3 regions of the Amycolatopsis sp. lyj-112 genome follow, and region 3 is predicted to be linked to each of the others. Evidence: riboswitches for the same ligand, from Rfam matches in the RefSeq annotation. Region 3 holds a riboswitch; each other region holds the start of a gene.
The links. Region 3 has a riboswitch for S-adenosylmethionine ahead of thrC (threonine synthase). Riboswitches for the same ligand answer to the same signal wherever they lie in the genome.
Positions count from the first base shown of each region.

Region 1 (4,606 bases), on a different contig from region 3:
CGAACTCACCCAGTCGCTCGGCCTCGCCGCGTTGGTGATGATCCTCAGCGAAGGTGGTCTCACCACACGGTGGAGCGCGGTGAAACCCTCGCTGGGCATCGGAATCGCACTGTCCACAGTGGCCGTCGTGGTGAGTATCGCGGTCACCGGCGCCGCTCTGCACTGGCTGCTGGGCCTCGACTGGCGGATGGCGTTGCTGTGGGGCGCGGTGCTCGCGTCGACCGACGCCGCCGCGGTCTTCTCCGTCCTGAGATCGGCGGGTGTCGGGAAGCGGCTCGTCGGCGCGCTGGAGATCGAGTCGGGGATCAACGACGCCCCGGCCTACATCGCCGTCGTCGTGCTGGCCGAGGGCACGACCATCGACTGGTCGCTGCCGCTGCTGGTGGTCTACGAACTCGCCGCCGGGCTGGTGATCGGCCTGGCCTTCGGCTGGTTCGGCGCGCAGGCACTCCGGCGGGCCGCGCTCCCGGCGACCGGCCTGTATCCGCTGGCCACGGTCGCGGTCTGCGTCGTGGCGTACTCGAGCGGGCAGCTCGCGCACGCCTCCGGACTGCTCGCCACCTACGTCGCCGCGCTGGTGCTGGGGAATTCGAAGCTGCCGCACCGCTCGGACACGCTGTCGTTCGCCGAAGGGCTCGGCTGGCTCGCGCAGATCGGGCTCTTCGTGCTGCTGGGCCTGTTCGCCTCGCCGAGCAGGATCTTCGAGAGCCTGGTCCAGGGCCTGGTCGCGGGCGCCGTCGTGCTGCTGCTCGCCCGCCCGCTGTCGGTGATGCTGTCGGCTCTGCCGTTCAAGATCCCCTGGCGAGATCAGGTGTTCCTGTCGTGGGCCGGGCTACGCGGTGCCGTGCCGATCGTGCTCGCGCTGATCCCGCTCTCCTCCGGGGTGCCGGGGGCGCAAGAACTGGTCGACGCGGTGTTCGTGCTGGTCATCGTGCTGACGTTGCTGCAAGGTGCGACGCTGAGCCCGCTCGCGAGGATCCTCGGGCTGGCGCAACGCGGCGAAGTGCACGAGATCGAGGTCGACTCCGCGCCGCTCGACGAGATGGGCGCCGAACTCCTGCAGGTCCGCATCCACTCCGGGTCGAAGATGCACGGCGTCTACCTGGCGGAACTGCGGCTGCCGGTGGGCGCGACGATCAGCCTGCTCGTCCGGGACGGCACCGGCTTCACGCCCAACAAGGACACCCGGCTGCAGGAACGAGATCAGTTACTCGTCGTGACCACCTCTGAGGCGCGCGACGCGGCCGAACGACGCCTGCGGGCCGTCGACCGGGCCGGTCGCCTCGCCAGGTGGAAGGGCGAATCCGGCCAGTAGGTCACGAACTCGCACCAGCCTTTAGTCGGTTGATCACGAAAATTTCTCTACAATTAGTTCACTTTGTACTCCTTTTGGATTACCTTCCCCGCAATTGACTCCATCGAATGGGTGAGTGTCACGGGGTAAGGAGTACGCAAGGTGACGAAGCTTCCTACGCGATTCGCCGGTCTGGGGGCCGTGGCCGTTCTCGTCGGGGTGGTTCTTTCGACCCCTGCGGCGGCCGCGGGTGCGTTCCCGGCGTTCGGGCTGCCGTTCGAGACCGGACAGTCGCTCTACTCGGCGGGGATCCACTCCGACAACGGGTCCACCGGCGTGAAGAACGCCATCGACTTCAGCCCCGCGGACAAGACCGTGCGCGCGCCGCTGGCGGGCACCGTCCGGATCCAGCACTGCGACGGCGGCGACTGGGTGACCATCGACCACGCCGACGGCTGGCGCACCGGGTACTACCACATCGAGGGCATTTCGGTGACCGACGGTCAGCAGGTCGTGCCTGGTGACGCCCTCGGCCGGACCGGGAACGCGCTGCCCTGTGGCGGCAGCAGTACCGGCGCCCACGTGCACTTCACCCTGTGGAGCCTGCCCACCGCGGTGGCGAACGGTGACTCGCGCGACTTCGGCGTCGGCGCGGGCAACTGGAACGGCGTGTCCTACGACGACCTCTCGACCAAGGTCGCCGACGCCCACGGCGAGGCGGTGAACGGCAAGACCTTCGGCGACTGGCAGTTCACCGAGGGCACCGATCAGTACTCGGGTACCGCGACCCAGGTTTCGTCCCGCGCCACCGTTTCCCTCCCCGGCCGATTCCGCATCTGACCTCGCATCTGACCTCCCGCGTTTCGTCCTCTACTTGCGGTACTTGTCTGTGCAACTACCGCAAGTAGAGGACTAATTGCGGGGTTCTTTTCGCTTGCGGAAAGCGTGAGCGGCGTCTCAACATGCGGGCAAGGGGTGGCTTGATCCCACCGGCATCGGCTAACTTCGTTCTTAGGTCACGAGTGTCAGCGTCAAGCCCCGGCTAGCTGACCGGCAACCCTCCTTCCGCGGTGGGGTGCCCCGGGTGAGGACCTGGCTCGTCGCGTGGTGCGACGGGCAAGCGCGGGATCCTCGTCGGGTCCCCAGGCCCGGAGGATGACGATGACTCTCGCTCTCGAACGCACCAACGCCCCCGCCGCGAACACCGGCGATGTCGCGGAAACCGTTGCCACGCAGGAAATCCCGACCGTCGCCTGCGCCGATCTGCGGGTCCCGCTCGTCACCGGCGGCGACATCGGCTACGCCAACCTCGACCACGCGGCGAGCGCGCCGTGCCTGGACACCGTGCGGCGCGCCGTCGACGAGTTCCTTCCCTGGTACGCCAGCGTGCACCGCGGCGCCGGGTTCGCCTCGCAGGTCTCCACCAAGCTTTACGAGCGCACGCGGGGAATCCTGCGCGAGTTCGTGGACGCCCGCACGACCGACGCCGTCGTGTTCACCCGCAACACCACCGATTCCTTCAACCTCCTCGCGCGCAGCCTGCCGAAGCACACGTCCGTCGTCGTGTTCGACACCGAGCACCACGCCGCGCTGCTGCCGTGGAAGGGTCCGAACGTCCGCCGGATCGAGACCCCTCGCACGCGTCTCGCCGCGGTGTCCGCTGTGGACGAAGCACTCGCCGGCTGCCCCCAGGGACCGCGTCTGGTCGTCATCACCGGCGCGTCCAACGTGACCGGGGAACTGTTGCCCGTCAAGGAGATCGCCGCCGTCGCGCGTCAGCACGGCGCCCGGATCGCGCTCGACGCCGCACAGCTGGCGCCGCACCGCGAAATCTCTTTGCGCAAGCTCGACGTCGACTACATCGCGCTCTCCGGGCACAAGCTCTACGCGCCTTTCGGTGCGGGCGCGCTGATCGGCCGCGCCGACTGGCTGCGCGCCGCCCAGCCGTACCTCGCCGGCGGCGGCGCGACCAAGCTCGTCACCCGTGACTCCGAAGACCTCGGCGTCGTCTGGAACGCCGGCCCCGAGCGGCACGAAGCCGGTTCCCCCAACACTGTCGGCGTCTACGCCCTCGGTGTCGCCTGCGAGACGCTGGCCGGGAACTGGGACGCGATCGTCGCCCACGAGGACGAACTGCTGGCGCGGCTGCGTCGCGGTCTCGCCGGTATCCCCGGTTTCGCCGAACTGCGGCTGTTCGACGCGCCTGTCGACCGGGTCGGCACCCTGAGCTTCGTCGTCGACGGCTTCGATCCCGGCTGGCTCGCCGCGGTCCTTTCCGCGGAATACGGCATCGGCGTGCGGGACGGCGCGTTCTGCGCGCACGTCGCGACCAAGCGGCTGATCTCCGCCGCCGGTTCGCGGGGACAGCAGGCCGTCCGGGTCAGCCTCGGCCTCGGCAGCACCGCCGAGCACGTGGACCGGGTCGTGCTGGCGCTGCGCCAGATCGTCGCCCGTGGCGCCCGCTGGCAGTACGAGAAGCCGGACGGCCGCTGGGTGCCGGAGTCGGACCCGCGGGAGCTCCCCCCTTTCTGCGCCTGACCGATGCCGCGCAGGCCGAAGGCGGCCGCCGAGGGGACCTGAACACGCTCCGTGGACAATAGGGGAGTGAGTACAGAGCCCGAGACCGCGCCACCGGCGCCGTCGCTGCCGAAGAAGCGCGTCGGTGTGGTGTTCGTCGTCGCCGCGGTGCTGTGGGGGCTGGACCTCCTCACCAAGCAGCTCGCCGTGGCCAACCTGGAGGGCAAGGAGCCGGTCGAGTTCCTCGGCGGGCTCGTCTACTTCCAGCTGGTGCGCAACCCCGGCGCCGCCTTCTCGATGGCGACCGGGCTGACCTGGGTGCTCGCGCTGGTCGCGGCCGCCGTCGTGGTCGCCATCGTCTGGCTGTCCCGGCGGTTGCGCTCGGTCGGCTGGGCGATCGGGCTCGGGCTGGTGCTGGCGGGTGCGCTCGGCAACCTGACCGACCGGATCTTCCGCGCGCCCGGCCCACTGCAGGGCCACGTCGTCGACATGATCTCCGCCTTCGCCCCCAACGGGCAGGGCTGGGCGATCTTCAACGTCGCCGACTCCGCCATCTGCGTCGGCGGTGTCCTCATCGTAATTCTTTCCTTGCTGGGCAAGGACTATGACGGAACGTCCACCAAGGACAAGAAGAAAGCGGCAAGCGAATGAGCGCGCGAATGTTGCCCGTTCCCGACGGGCTCGACGGAATGCGCGTCGACGCGGGGCTGGCGAAACTCCTGGGACTTTCCCGCACGGTGGTGGCGGACCTGGCCGAGTCGGGTGAGATCCTGCTCGACGGCAGGCCCGCCGGGA
Region 1 is NZ_JAJPWS010000016.1:166,552-171,157, forward strand. Features, by position in the region: gene ACLJRL_RS35725 (potassium/proton antiporter) at 1-1,315, shown strand, start outside; gene ACLJRL_RS35730 (M23 family metallopeptidase) at 1,457-2,134, shown strand; SAM riboswitch class IV at 2,309-2,423, shown strand; gene ACLJRL_RS35735 (aminotransferase class V-fold PLP-dependent enzyme) at 2,456-3,832, shown strand; gene lspA (signal peptidase II) at 3,899-4,462, shown strand; gene ACLJRL_RS35745 (RluA family pseudouridine synthase) at 4,459-4,606, shown strand, end outside.
Region 1: it holds a riboswitch for S-adenosylmethionine, as region 3 does, so the genes downstream of both, ACLJRL_RS35735 (aminotransferase class V-fold PLP-dependent enzyme) here and thrC (threonine synthase) in region 3, are expected to answer to the same signal.

Region 2 (4,606 bases), on a different contig from region 3:
GCCTCTATCACCCTGGAGTGGGATGCGATCCAGGCCCGCTACTCCCTAAGGATGTTGCAGGTGAGTTCGGGACTCTTCGAAGGAGCCTGGGGTCGGCGAAAGCCTTGGTCTCCGGGCTGCGGTCCCGTCTGACGCTGCCAGCGCGGCGCGGATGTGTGGCCCCTCAGGGCTCTCCTCGGTTATTCCGCCGACCTGTTCGCGCGTTGCCATTCCTCGCGGAGTACCCCGTACACAACGGCATCGTGTACGCCGCCGGACCAGCGCCGGGCTTGCCGGAACCGGCCTTCCTCGACGAAGCCCAAGCTGCGTCCTACGGCGATCATTCCCGGGTTGCCCGAGAAGGTGGCGAAGTCCAGCCGAAGCGCGTCTGTCCGCGCGAACAGGTAGCTCGTCCATAGACGCAGCGCCTCGGTGCCGAACCCTCCACCCCAGTACAGCTCGTCGTAGATGACCAGCCCCAGCCGACGCCAGTCGGTTTCTTCGCTTTCCCAGTACCAGCTGACCTGGCCGATCAATCTGCCATCGCCGAGGTCGGTCACGGCAAGGCTGGTGCGGGGATCGGGCGTGACCGTGCGGCTGGTGAGTTTCAGCGCCCGTGAACCGGCCTCATCGGCAGTAGGGCGACCGAAGTACGGTCCGTTCGTCTCATGCCATGGCCGCGCGGGATCGAGTAGGTCCCTGAGCGGTGCGAAGTCGGATGGCTGCCAGTCACGCAGCCGGACCTTGTCCCCTTCGAGCGCAACGTTGTCCACCGGCCAATCGTGGCTCACCGGGGCTGGTTACGATCGTCGGGTGACTGAACTGCTCGGGCCTGCGGAGATCAGGGCGCTGGCGTCCGAGCTGGACGTACGTCCGACCAAGAAGCTCGGCCAGAACTTCGTGCACGACCCCAACACCGTCCGCCGCATCGTCGAGCTTTCCGGAGTCGGTGAAGGCGATGTGGTGCTCGAGGTCGGGCCGGGGCTCGGCTCGCTGACGCTCGGGCTGCTCGCGGCCGGTGCCGAGGTCGTCGCGGTCGAGATCGACCCCGTGCTCGCCGGACGTCTGCCGGAAACCGTGGCCGAGCGGGGCGGTGCCGAAAAGCTGACCGTCGTTCGGGCGGATGCCCTGCGGGTGACGGCGGCAGACCTGCCGGGGCAGCCGACGGCGCTCGTGGCGAACCTGCCGTACAACGTCGCTGTCCCCGTCGTGCTCCACCTGCTCGCCGAGCTGCCGTCACTGACCAGCGGACTCGTGATGGTCCAGACCGAGGTCGCCGACCGGATGGCCGCCGGCCCGGGAAGCCGGACCTACGGCATACCCAGTGTCAAGCTCGCCTGGTACGGAAAGGCGCGCAAGGTCGCTGCGGTGCCTCGTTCGGTGTTCTGGCCCGTGCCGAACGTCGACTCCGCCTTGGTCGCCTTCGAACGCGGCGAAGTGGTGTCGTCTGTTGAGCGAGGTCGCCTGTTCGCAGTCGTCGACGCCGCTTTCTCGCAGCGGCGGAAGACCTTGCGTGCGGCGTTGGCTTCCTGGGCCGGTTCGGCTGAACGTGCTGGACAACTGCTCGAGAAGGCCGGCATCGACCCCAAGACCCGCGGGGAGCAGTTGGACGTTCATCAGTTCGCTCGGATCGCCGCCGCGGCTGACTGACGGGGTAGCCGGCGGAGGCGAGTGTCGGCGGTCTACGCAGGTCGTCGCGCCGGAGGTCCTTGGTCCAAACCTCGTGGCGGGTGTGGTCGAGACCGCACGGACGCGGATGTCGACAGAGGTCAGTACGGCTGCGTGAATGGTCGTCACGAGCGTCCTGCTTCCGGCCTGTCTCTGCAGGCAGAGGCCTTGATTCGAATCGTGAACATCCGCTGTCATCCCAGAATATGGATGGCTGATCCTGTATTATGGACGCGACCAGTCGTGTGATCTGCGCCTACGCGCTTGCTTTCATCTAGTGAGATCGGTTTTACTCAGTAAGCCATCCCGAGCGACTGAGAGACCTGGCTCGCCGAAGTCGCAGCAACCACCCTCCACAGGGCAGGTGCTACCGCCAGGACCGATGGAGGCTGTGCCTAATGAACAGGGTCACCCACCCGCTCCTGCTGACCAGGCGACGCGTTGTCGACGAAGGTCGCCGCACGGTAAGTGCGTGTCGACGCTCCACCGTTACTGCCTGAGTCTTTTCCCTTTCCTCTGAAAACCGTCCGCTCTGGACGGTTAATCGGTGACGGTTGGCGCGCTCGAAAGAAGCAGCGCCCCATTTGCATGGAGCCCTTCGTGATCACTGTCGAAAACCTGTCCAAGTCCTTTCCCCTCAACGGAAATCCCGTGGTCGCCCTGCGCGACGTCAGCGTGGACATCCAAGCCGGCTCGTTGTTCGGAGTAGTCGGTCCGGCGGGCTCCGGCAAGTCGACCCTCGCTCGTTGCATCGGCCTTCAGGAGCGTCCCGACCGGGGCGTTGTTCGTCTCGACGGCCTCAACACCGGGACCCTCGACGGACGCCGCCTGCGGGAGATCCGCCGTCAGGTCGGGGTCGTCAGCACCAAGCCTGAACTGCTCGCCGAGCGCACCATCGCAGGCAACATCGCTTCTCCGCTCGAGCAGCTGGGCCTCGACGGGCCGCAGCGTCGAAACCGGGTCGGCAACTTGCTCGACCTGGTCGGACTCAGCCAGCGGGCGGGTCAGCGACCGGGCGAACTGACCGAGGGACAGCTGCGCCGGGTGGCGATCGCCAAGGCGCTTGCCGCCGGGCCGGCCGTGCTCCTGGCCGACGACCCGACCGCGGGTGTGCGGCCCGAAGAGTCCGGTGCGGTCTTGACCGTGCTCGACCGTGCGCGTGCCGAACTCGGGGTCACCGTGCTGCTCACCACTCCTGACGCGAGCGTGGTCCGGCGTGTCTGCGACGACGTCGCCGTTCTGGAGTCCGGAGCGATCATCGAGCGCGGGACCGTGCTCGACCTGGTCTCCGACCCGAACAGCCGGACCGCGCAGGCACTGTTGCCCACGATCGAGACCAGCCGGGCGCAGACCGCAAAGTACGACCGAGCCGTGGACGTCGTGCTGGTCGGTTTCGCGTCGGTCGGTGCGCTGCTGCCCGAGGCGGCAGGGCGCTTCGACGTCGAACTCGCCACCATCGGCGGTGGTTTGACCCGGATCGGCGACACCCCGGTCGGGCGTTTCCGTCTCGGTGTGCGCGGCGAGCGCGCGGATGCCGCGCTCGCGTGGATCGCCGAGCGCGGTGGCCACGTGAGCCACCCTGTTCGCGGACCGCAGGGCGTCGCTGCCTGATTTTCTCTCGAATGGGCCGCTCAGGACGAAATCGGTCTTGAGCGGCCCGTTCGTGTCTGACTCGTCCTGTTCGCTTTCTCCTGGTGGCAGCACAAGTGGGGTGGGCACGTAGGCTTGAGGCGTGCTCGCCGTCGTTCCGCCCCCAGTCACCGTCAGGGTTCCCGCCAAGGTCAACTTGCACCTGGCGGTCGGTGACGTACGCCCGGACGGCTACCACGAGCTGGTGACCGTGTTCCAGGCGCTTTCACTGACCGACGAGGTGACCGTCGCGGCCACCGACGATCCCGGCGTCGAGGTCTACGGCGAAGGTGAAGGTTCCGTACCGACCGGCGCCAACAACCTGGCTTGGAAAGCGGCGCAGGCGCTGGCGGCCCACGTCGGTAAGGCAGAGGCCGAATCCAAGGTTCGCGTTGTGTTGCGCAAAGGCATTCCGGTCGCCGGCGGGATGGCCGGGGGCAGTGCCGACGCGGCCGCGACCTTGGTCGGGCTCGCGTCACTCTGGAAACTCGAAATTTCTCGCGATGAACTGGCAGGCATCGCCGCCAAGCTCGGCAGCGACGTTCCTTTCGCGCTCTACGGCGGGACGGCGCTGGGCACGGGGCGTGGTGAGCAGCTGGTGCCGGTGTTGTCCCGGCACACGTTCCACTGGGTGCTGGCGTTCGATCAGCGGGGCCTCTCGACACCGAGGGTGTTCGGCGAGCTGGACAGGCTGCGCGAAGAGGGCAGCCCGCCGCGGATCGGTTCGCACACGCCTGTGGTCGAGGCGCTCGCGTCCGGTGACCCGCGGCAGCTCGCGTTGCTGCTGGGCAATGATCTACAGGCGGCTGCCGTCTCGTTGCGTCCTGGCCTGCGTCGTACCTTGCGGGCGGGAGTCAACGCCGGTGCGCTCGCCGGGACGGTGTCCGGGTCCGGGCCGACCTGCGCGTTTCTGTGCGCGGACGCTCAGTCCGCGGTCGAGGTCGCCGCAGAACTGTCCGGTGCCGGGGTGTGCCGGACGGTCCGTGTCGCGCACGGACCGGTTCCTGGTGCCCGGCTGGTCGGCGGGGATGACGCGCCGCGTCCGACTCCGCCGCGGGTGCACGCGTGACGGTGTCCGAAATGGACATCGACTAATTCGTTGTGGTGCAAGCTTTCGGAAAGGATCGGCTGAGGAATGGCCAACTTGGTCAACCTGGAGTCGGTGAGCAAGTCCTACGGGGTGCGCCCGCTGCTCGACGGTGTTTCGCTCGGAGTGGCGGAGGGACAGCGCATCGGCGTCGTCGGCCTCAACGGGGGTGGAAAGACGACGCTGCTGGAAGTCCTCGCAGGACTCAATGAGCCGGATACGGGGCGGGTCAGTCAGGTCCGG
Region 2 is NZ_JAJPWS010000002.1:121,615-126,220, reverse strand. Features, by position in the region: gene ACLJRL_RS07355 (GNAT family N-acetyltransferase) at 180-752, opposite strand; gene rsmA (16S rRNA (adenine(1518)-N(6)/adenine(1519)-N(6))-dimethyltransferase RsmA) at 793-1,629, shown strand; SAM riboswitch class I at 1,946-2,036, shown strand; gene ACLJRL_RS07345 (methionine ABC transporter ATP-binding protein) at 2,248-3,258, shown strand; gene ACLJRL_RS07340 (4-(cytidine 5'-diphospho)-2-C-methyl-D-erythritol kinase) at 3,380-4,345, shown strand; gene ACLJRL_RS07335 (ABC-F family ATP-binding cassette domain-containing protein) at 4,412-4,606, shown strand, end outside.
Region 2: it holds a riboswitch for S-adenosylmethionine, as region 3 does, so the genes downstream of both, ACLJRL_RS07345 (methionine ABC transporter ATP-binding protein) here and thrC (threonine synthase) in region 3, are expected to answer to the same signal.

Region 3 (4,606 bases):
CCACTGTGGACGCTGGGGCTCGATGGCGAGCGAGACCGCCATGACGGGAACGAGCACTACGGCGGACAGGCTGTAATACGCCCAGACGAACCGGGCACCACCGCGGCGGATCCGTTTGGCGGCCAGATTCCAGGCCGCGTGGATGACGGCGGCGATGAGGACCAACGACAGGGCGGTGGCGTTCACTGCGGACCTTTCCACTTTCCACGCATGCGGAAAGCCGGGTCCTCCAGGCTTTTGTCCCGTCAGATGAACGGCGGCGCTTCCGGCCCCGCCGATGGTGCCGCTCGGACCTGTCCCGCCTGCCCTGATTGTGTGGATCGCTGAACGCGGACCGGCGGCGGAACCCTAGGCACTACGATCTTCACCGTACCGCAGCCACCCTCCCGAGGCGGCCGCGATCACTACCGGGACGGCTGTTAAGCTGGCCGTTCACCGTCGTGTGGCATTCCGCAATGGAGGAAACCCGCGCCGCTTCCGAGCGCGCAGGGCCGTTCACAACGCGGCGGTGAACCACCGAGATACCAAGAGGAGCGCCCCCGTGGCCAACATCAAGTCGCAGATCAAGCGCATCACGACCAACGAGAAGGCGCGTCAGCGCAACCAGGCGATCCGGTCCTCGGTGAAGACCGCGGTCCGCAAGGTCCGCGAAGCCACCGACTCCGGTGACAAGGCCAAGGCCCTGGAGGCGCAGAAGGACGCGGCCCAGAAGCTGGACAAGGCCGTGACCAAGGGCGTTCTCCACGCCAACCAGGCCGCCAACAAGAAGTCCGCGATCGCGAAGCGCGTGAATTCTCTTTAATCGCGCGCTGACGTAAACGCGCCGAAGGGGCGTCGAACCGCTTGTCACTCACGTGGCGCGGGGAGGCGCCCCTTCATCGCGTTTACGTGGGCCTTCGGCCCGAAAGAGGCGCGCGACGGGTGAAGTCTCACCGTCGCGCTGGCGCGCTTCCGGTGAGACAGTCCGCCGGTCCAGATGTGGAGTGCGTTGCGTGTCGGGCTCGGTCCGGCGAGTGGTGTGACTCGGTACCGTCGGGCGGCGTCAGCGTGGGGTGCCGTGGGCGGCGATGATTTCCAGGACGGCGCGCTCGATGGCGTATTCGGGGTCCGCCGCCGCTCCCTTGACCTCGGCGTTCAGGCGGGCGACGACCCGCATGGCGGTGGCGAGGCCGTCCTGCCCCCAGCCTCGGGCCTGCCCCTGCGCCTTGCGCACCTTCCACGGCGGCATCCCCAGCTCACCGGCCATCTGGTTCGGGTTCCCGCGCCCGGCCCCGGACACCCGCGCGATCGTGCGGACGGCGTCGGCGAGAGCGTCCGCGACCAGCACGTACGGGACACCCAGTTGCATCGCCCAGCGCAGCGCCTCCAGCGCGGCCGCCATGTCTCCGCCGACGGCCTTCTCGGCGACGGCGAACCCGTTCACGTCCGCGCGGCCCCGGTGATAGCGGCGCACGGCCTGCTCGTCGACCGTGCCCCCGGCGTCCGCGACAAGCTGGGTCGCGGCCGAGGACAGCTCGCGCAGATCCGAGCCGACGGCGTCGATCAACGCCAGCACGGCCGCGCCGTCGATCTTCCCGCCCACCCGGCGAACTTCGTTGCGGACAAAGGATTCCCGCTCAGCGGCTTTGGTCAGCTTCGCGCATTCGACGATCTCCGCCCCGGCCTTCTTCAGGGCACCCGGCAACGCCTTCGCGGCCTTGCTTCGGCCGCCTCCGCTGTGCACGACGACGAGAACGATGCCTTCGGCGGGCGACTTGACGTAGGCCATCACCCCGTCGGAGAGCTCCTGCGAGATGTCGTGCGCGGACTCGATGACGATGACCCGGCCTTCGGCGAACAGCGAGGGGCTGACCATCTCCGCGAGGGCGGGGACTGTGAGGTCGGACACCCGGATCCGGGTGAGGTCCGCGGTCGGATCGGCCGCTTTGGCCGCGTCCGAAGCGCCGCGGACAGCGCGTTCGATCAGCAGCTCTTCCTCGCCGAGGACCAGGACCAGCGGCGATGGGGCGGAAGCTTGCGTCGTCACGGTGACGATCCTGCCACTCCTCTTCTCGCGTGCTTTGTCCGGTGACGTGTTCCGGGCACGGTGGCCCGACCCCGGCACCATGTCGTACGGTGTAACCGAGGCGACGCGATCTTGTGCGTGCCGACAATCGAATACCGCTCATCCAGAGGGGCAGAGGGAACGGCCCGATGAAGCCCCGGCAACCGGCGTCAGCCTGTCATCCCGCGATCGCGGGGTAGCTGACGATCACGGTGCCAATTCCGGCCCGCCTCGGCGGGGCAGATGAGGAAGGACCTCGTGATGACCGCAACCCTCGGAACGACCTCCACCACCAAGACCCCGGACCTCGGACCGGCCGTCGAACTGGTGTCGAAGGAAGAGGGACACCGGCAGCCGCTCGCCCCCGAATTCGTTTCCGCCGAAGACTTCTCGCCGCTCGAGGTCGCCTACGACTTCGGCCGTGTGCGCCGTGAGGACATCGAAGCCGGACCGAACAACATCTGGCGCTACAAGAAGCTCCTCCCGGTGCCTTCGAACGTCGAAGAGATCCCCAACACCGAGCCCGGTGCAACGCGGCTCGTCCAGGCCGACAGGCTGGCGAAGGCGTTGGGCGTCAAGAAGGTCTGGGTGAAGGACGACACCGGCAACCCCACGCACTCGTTCAAGGACCGCGTGGTCGCGGTCGCGCTGGCGGCCGCCCGCGAGTTCGGATTCGAAGTGCTCGCCTGTCCGTCGACAGGAAACCTGGCCAACGCGGTCGCCTCCGCCGCGGCCCGCGCCGGCTGGCGGTCGGTCGTGCTGATCCCGAAGAGCCTCGAGCGCGCCAAGATCCTCACCACCGCCGTGTACGACGGTGACCTGATTGCCGTCGACGGCAACTACGACGACGTGAACCGGCTCGCCACTCAGCTCGCCTCCGAGCAGGAGAGCTGGGCGTTCGTCAACGTGAACGTCCGGCCCTACTACTCGGAAGGCTCCAAGACGCTGGCCTTCGAGGTCGCCGAGCAGCTCGGCTGGCGGATTCCCCCGCAGATCGTGGTGCCGATCGCCTCCGGTTCCCAGCTCACCAAGGTGGACAAGGGTTTCCGCGAGTTCGGCCAGCTCGGCCTCGTCGAAGAGACGCCGTACAAGGTGTTCGGCGCGCAGGCCACCGGCTGCTCCCCCGTCTCGGCCGCGTTCCGCGCGGGCCACGACGTGGTCCAGCCGGTCAAGCCGGACACGATCGCCCGGTCGCTGGCGATCGGCAACCCGGCCGACGGCCCCTACGTCCTCGACGTGGTCAACCGCACCGGCGGCGCGATCGAAGACGTCACCGACGAAGAGGTCGTCGAAGGCATCCGGCTGCTGGCCCGCACCGAAGGCATCTTCACCGAAACCGCCGGTGGAGTCACCGTGGCGACGGCCAAGAAGCTCCTCGCGGCGGGCAAGCTCGACCCGGACACCGAGATCGTGCTGCTGATCACCGGTGACGGCCTCAAGACGCTCGACGCCATCGAGGACAAGGTCGGCCCGAAGGCCACCGTCTCGGCCTCCGCCGACGCGGTCCGCGAGGCACTCGGCATCTGAGTTCCGTCGGCCCGCCTCAGGAACGAGGCGGGCCACGGGGCTCACCCCGGCGCACCAGGGCGAGACCTCGCGTGTCGGCGACGACCGCGGTGTCGCCGTCCGTGTCCGTCCTCGCGATCGTGGCACCGACGGCCGTCAGGTTGTCCAAAGTGGACTTGTTCGGGTGGCCGTACGTGTTCCCGGCACCGACACTCACCAGCGCCACTCGTGGCGCGACGGCGTTGAGGAAATCCGGTGCCGTGTAACGGCTTCCGTGGTGCGGAACCTTCAGGATCTCGGCATGCAGGTCCCTCCCTTCGGCCAGCAGGTCTGCCTGCGCGGCCAGTTCGACGTCGCCGGTCAGCAACACCCGGCCCGCCGGAGTCGCGGCCCGCAGGACGACCGAGCCGTTGTTGATCACCGTCCCGTCCTGCTCGACGGCCGATCGCCGCGTGACGTAGTGGGGCCCCAGTACGTCCAGTGACAGCCCCGGCCATTCGAGCCGCTGCCCGATCCCCAGTTCCAGCAAGGGAATCCCCCGACGCGCCGTCTCGTCGGCGACCTGCTGCCACGCCCACGCGGGGGCCCGGCCGGGCCCGACGGCGACCGCTCCGACCGAACGGCCCTCGAAGACCGATTCGAGACCGCCGACGTGGTCGGCGTGCAGGTGACTCAGGACGACCAGCGGGACCCGGTCCACACCGAGCCTGCTCAAGCACTCATCCACCGGCCCGGGTTCCGGTCCGGTGTCGACCACCACCGCCCTCCCCCGCTCGGCCGTGGCGAGGACGACGGCGTCGCCTTGCCCGACGTCGCAGGCGACGGCGCTCCACGCCGCCGGTGGCCACGCCGGGGCCAGCACCCGCACCGGGACGAAGACGAGAAGGCCACCGGCCAGTGCGATCGCCAGCAGGATCCGCGCGTGACGAAGCCGGATGGCGACCAGAAGCACCGCGAGCAGCCCGGCCGCCAGCAGCCCGCCCCACCAGCCACCGGGCCAGTCCACGACCGCTCCCGGTGCCCGGGCGCCGTGACGGGCCACGGTGATCAGCCAGC
Region 3 is NZ_JAJPWS010000006.1:141,885-146,490, forward strand. Features, by position in the region: partial or broken gene ACLJRL_RS21840 (DMT family transporter) at 1-186, opposite strand, end outside; gene rpsT (30S ribosomal protein S20) at 542-802, shown strand; gene holA (DNA polymerase III subunit delta) at 1,043-2,026, opposite strand; SAM riboswitch class I at 2,162-2,294, shown strand; gene thrC (threonine synthase) at 2,306-3,571, shown strand; gene ACLJRL_RS21860 (ComEC/Rec2 family competence protein) at 3,588-4,606, opposite strand, start outside.